One region of the Magnetovibrio sp. genome, then DNA from elsewhere that is predicted to be linked to it. Evidence: predicted binding sites of a transcription regulator. Region 1 holds the regulator's gene; the other holds the start of a gene.

The links. Region 1 encodes LexA, which represses DNA repair genes until DNA is damaged. Its sites were predicted from a motif close to ATGTTCTANTTTGGTTC; they were not measured.
Region 2: a site for LexA is predicted at 1,352-1,368, ahead of VIN96_RS09275 (adenosylcobalamin-dependent ribonucleoside-diphosphate reductase). Genes of this name have one in related genera too.

The regions. Positions count from the first base shown of each region.
Region 1 is NZ_DATCTF010000014.1:21,520-23,991, forward strand. It holds gene VIN96_RS11750 (ComEC/Rec2 family competence protein) at 1-858, shown strand, start outside; gene lexA (transcriptional repressor LexA) at 868-1,590, opposite strand; gene VIN96_RS11760 (hypothetical protein) at 1,783-2,199, shown strand; gene VIN96_RS11765 (N-acetyltransferase) at 2,208-2,472, opposite strand, start outside.
Region 2 is NZ_DATCTF010000011.1:189,762-192,233, forward strand. It holds gene VIN96_RS09275 (adenosylcobalamin-dependent ribonucleoside-diphosphate reductase) at 1-1,176, opposite strand, end outside; gene VIN96_RS09280 (lysophospholipid acyltransferase family protein) at 1,575-2,345, opposite strand; gene VIN96_RS09285 (YdcF family protein) at 2,384-2,472, opposite strand, start outside.

The DNA of each region.
Region 1 (2,472 bases):
ACCGGAGTATTTGCGGCCTATCACTTCAACCGGGTGGCGGATTTCAGTTTGGCGGCCAATTTGATCGCGGTGCCGGTTACGGCGTTGTGGATCATGCCGTGGGCGGTCGTGGCGTATGCATTGATGCCGTTTGGCCTGGAATATCTAGCCTTGGCGCCGATGGGATGGGGGATCGAGGCCGTAATCGCCACGGCCCGCGAAGTCGCCCATTGGCCCGGCGCGGTTACGGACATCGCGGCGTTTTCCGTGTGGGGGCTCGTGTGGGTGGCGGTGGGTGGGCTGTGGTTGGCGTTGTGGCAAAGGCCTTGGCGCTTGTGGGGGGCGCCGGTGGCGGTCTTGGGGCTGCTCGGCGTGCTTGGCGGCCCGTCCGCGCCGGATGTGTTGATCCATCCGGACGGTAAGCTTGCGGCAGTGCGCACGGGGGCGGGCGATTACAGCGTCTCGACCCTGACGGCGGCGAAGTTTGAGCGCGATGTGTGGTTGCGTCGCGCCGGGCTGAGCGCCAAGCCCCGCCGTTGGCGCGATCCGGATACCGACCCGCAGCAACTGCGTTGCGACGCTCTAGGCTGTTTATACCGCACGGCGGGACGCAGCGTGGCGTTCACCCGTGCGCCGGAAGCGCTGAACGAGGACTGTTGGCGCGCCGACGTGCTGGTCGCGGCCATGGCGTTGAACCCGGCTGCACAAGACAGATGTCGCGTCGCCACCCGTCTGATCACGGCTGAAGATTTACAACGCGGGGGAACCCATGCCATTTGGCTGGGGGATGGGAAGGGGGGCGATAGCGGCCCGGTGCACATCGAAACGGTGAACGGTCAACGCGGTGATCGCCCTTGGGTGATCAAGGCCAAAAAGTAAGCCAAATCCTCAATATTTGCGCAGCAGGCCCACCAAGCGGCCTTGGACCTGCACGCGGTCGGGGCCGAAAATACGGGTTTCGTAGTCTTTGTTGGCCGGTTCCAAGGCGACCTTGTCGCCTTTTTTGTGGATGTATTTGAGGGTCGCTTCCTCGTTGTCGACCAAGGCGACGACGATCGCGCCGTTTTCGGTGCGTTCGGTCTTTTGGATGATCACCGTGTCGCCGTCGAAAATGCCCGCGTCGATCATCGAATCACCGTCGACTTCCAGGCAATAGTGATCGCCACCGCCAAGCATGCTCGGCGGCACTTCGATGAACGAGGTGGGATCGGAAATCGCTTCGATCGGCGTGCCCGCAGCGATGCGGCCCAAAAATGGTAGTTCCACGCCGCTATCGGGCGCGGTGTGGGCGGGGGTCGGCTTGGCGCCGAATTCACCCTTGACCACGTTGGCCATGTGCGACGGCGTTTCGGATGTGGAGGCTTGTTCGCGTTGGTTTTCACGGTCGCGCTCGACGTTTTCCGGCATCTTGAGGACTTCAAGCGCGCGGGCGCGATGGGGCAGGCGACGGATGAAGCCACGTTCTTCCAAACCGCTGATGAGGCGGTGAATGCCCGATTTGGACTTTAGACCCAAGGCATTTTTCATTTCTTCGAACGACGGCGGCACTCCGGCTTCGTTGATGCGCGCTTCGATCAAAAGCAGAAGTTCGTACTGTTTGGTTGTCAGCATGGCGTCACCTGCATCCGCATGAAAAATGAAGTCCTTGGTGCGTATGGCGTTGGTGTTCAAATGATAAAGAACAAAACAAAAACACGCATTTATGTTCTACTTTGGTTCCATTGTGCGGTCAAGGGCTCAATTGGAAAAAAATGTCTCGGATTCTGAGTTGCTTGCCATCGATGTGAAGGCACATAATGCGTCATGGCTCAGAAACGCTTCATGTTCGGTGGGCTTGGTGCCCTGTTTACGGTTCTGGTGCTGGCATCGTGCGACGCCGAGCCGCCCGCCATCGAGCCGGAAGTGGAGCATTGCGCCATCACTGCGGGGCGCGCGACGCAAACGTATGGCGACATCACCATCGTGCGCATGCGGCATTGGACCTTGGAAGACGTGCGCGGGGTGCAGTTGCGGTTCGAATACCCGCCCGATTATGAAGAATTCCGCTTCGGCAACATTTTGTGCACCTATGCGTTTCCCTTAGACATTCGCTCAGATCTCAAGCGCATCGTCAAAGCCCAGTCGGTTTACTTCAAGGGACGTTATCTGTCTGAAAGTGAACTGCATTTTCTCAACACATCGCCATTTCGGCCGCAGCCAAAATTTAAGCTTACACCGTAAGCCTTATTTCAGATGTCGAGGCAAAATGCATCCGGGTATATGACAAAACCGGAGAAATCGTCAAAAACGCCCTGTTTTAGGGTCAAAACCATCGAAAATGGGCCTGAAAATGGGCTTTTCAAACATTCGGCGATTTGGGCGCTGAACCCAAAACGCGGATAAAACCGTTCATGACCCACGACAACGACCGCTTCGATGCCGTTTTCACGACATTTTTCAAGACCTTGACGTACAAGTTCAGATCCGATGCCGAGTCGCTGGTGGGTCGGAGCT
Region 2 (2,472 bases), on a different contig from region 1:
CGGGAACGCGCCCTTTTCCGCAGCCAGTTCGGCGGATGCCAGATAGGCCGCGCGCTCGATCGCTTTCATCCACGTTTCGGTCAGGCGCACTGCGGTCGCACCGCCGTAACGCGCGCCGCACAGGATCAGCGCGTCGGCCAGGCCGGTAACGCCGAGGCCGATGCGGCGCTTGGCCTTGGCTTCATTTTCCTGTTCGACCAGTGGAAAGCGCGACACGTCGATGACGTTGTCCATCAAACGCACCGCCGTCTTGACCTGGGCGCTCAACGCGTCGAGGTCGATGGCGGCCGCCTCAGAAAACGGATCGGTCACCATCCGCGCCAGATTGAGCGAACCCAGCAAGCACGCGCCGTAAGGCGGCAGCGGCTGTTCGCCGCAGGGATTGGTGGCGTGAATGGTTTCGCAGTAGCTGAGATTGTTGAGGCGGTTGATGCGGTCGATGAAAATCACGCCCGGTTCCGCGTAAGCGTAGGTCGCACGCATGATCTTGTCCCACAGCTCACGCGCAGGCAGGGTTTTGTAGACCTCCCCATCGAATTTCAAGTTCCAGCTATCGCCCGCCTTGACCGCGTCCATGAACGGGTCGGTGACCAACACCGACAGATTGAACATGCGCAGCCGTCCGGGCTCTTGTTTGGCTTCGATGAACGCTTCGATGTCGGGATGGTCGCAGCGGATCACGCCCATCATCGCGCCGCGCCGCGACCCGGCGCTCATGATGGTGCGGCACATCGCGTCCCACACGTCCATGAAGCTCAACGGACCGGATGCGTCCGCGCCGATCTTTTTGACGTGCGCGCCCTTGGGCCGCAGGGTCGAGAAATCGTAGCCGATGCCGCCGCCCTGCTGCATGGTCAGCGCAGCTTCCTTGAGGCTGTCGAAGATGCCGCTCATGGAATCGGGGATATCGCCCATGACGAAGCAATTGAACAGCGTCACTTTGCGTTCCGCCCCCGCGCCGGCGATGATGCGCCCGGCGGGCAGGAACTGAAATGCGTTCATCATTTCGAAAAAACGCTGTTCCCATTGTTGCGGGTCTTTTTCCACCGCTGCCAACGCTTTAGCCACACGCCGCCAGGTGTCTTCGATGTTCTTGTCCACAGGCCGACCGTCCGTCCCTTTGAGGCGGTACTTCATATCCCAGATATGTTGGGAAATCGGGGTCATCGGCACCATGGTTTCCATCGCTCCTGCCTACAGGGTTATGTCGCAAATGCGCGCACACCCGACCGACCCGTGCGTGTCGGCCTTGATATTCTTAAAGTTACGTTTAGTAAGCTATTGATATTGAATAATAATCAAAAGCTTCCATCCCCTTAGTGTACGCTTGAGTCGTTTTACGGTCAACGCCATGTTCACGTTACGTTTCCATCGCCGATTTGACCCGACCTCTTGAGCCCCCGCATCCTACACAACCGCGCCTGGATGGCACGCATTGTCTTATGCACATATCCCGAGAGATCTGTGGAAAACCCTCAATGGGCCGTCACAAAATAGTCCACGATTTTATCCACAGGGGAAAATCAGGCTAGATTCAAGAGCTTGCTGTGGTGTGTTGAGACCCGCTGGGAGCTTCAGGCCGTATCTTCGGAAGGCTCGGTTTCGCGTTCCGGCAACGCATGAGGATAGACCGCGCGGGCCTCTGCGATGAGCGCGTTGGACGCCCCCTCAATGCCCGTTTGCAACTCGCGCATGAACGCCTTGCGGTCCTGATCGGGGGCGACGGCGGGCAAAAACTCGATGGTGATGCGGCCGGGGCGTTTGAGGAAACTGCGCCGCTGCCAGAACAAACCCGAGTTCAGTGCCACCGGCACCAACGGCGCATCGACGCCTTTGTAGAGCGCCGCCACACCGGGATGGTAGGTTCCGGGTTTGCCGGGTGCGGAACGCGTGCCTTCGGGAAAGATCACCACGTTCTGGCCGCGCGCCAAACGATCCTGCGCGCCCGTGATCATCAACTTCAGCGCCGACGCACCGGCTTTGCGGTCGATGGCGATGGCGCCGCCCTTGGCCAGATACCAGCCAAAGAACGGGATCGATAGAAGCTCTTTCTTGAGGATGTATGACGGGTCATCGACCAGCAGATAAAAGATCCCCGTTTCCCAGGCGCTTTGATGCTTGCAGGCAAAGATGCACGGGCGGTCGGGCACGTTTTCCAACCCGCGCACCTCCCAGCTCAGTCCCGCGATCAGCTTGAGGGCCTGCATCATCACCGCGGCCCAAAATTTCAAGCCCCACTGCATGGCGCGGCGCGGCAACACCAAGCACGGCAACAGCAACAGCGCCAGCACCAAGCCGCCAGCGAAAAACACGGTATTGAACAAAAAGGATCGGATCGCGGTCATCTGTGCCCCACAATGAAAGTGCAGTTGCGCTTACCCGGCTATTTCAGCACGGACATCAACTTGTGACGCGACCACGCCAACAAGAATTTATTGTATTCGCCCACAATCAGTCCCGTGGTGCCCGGCC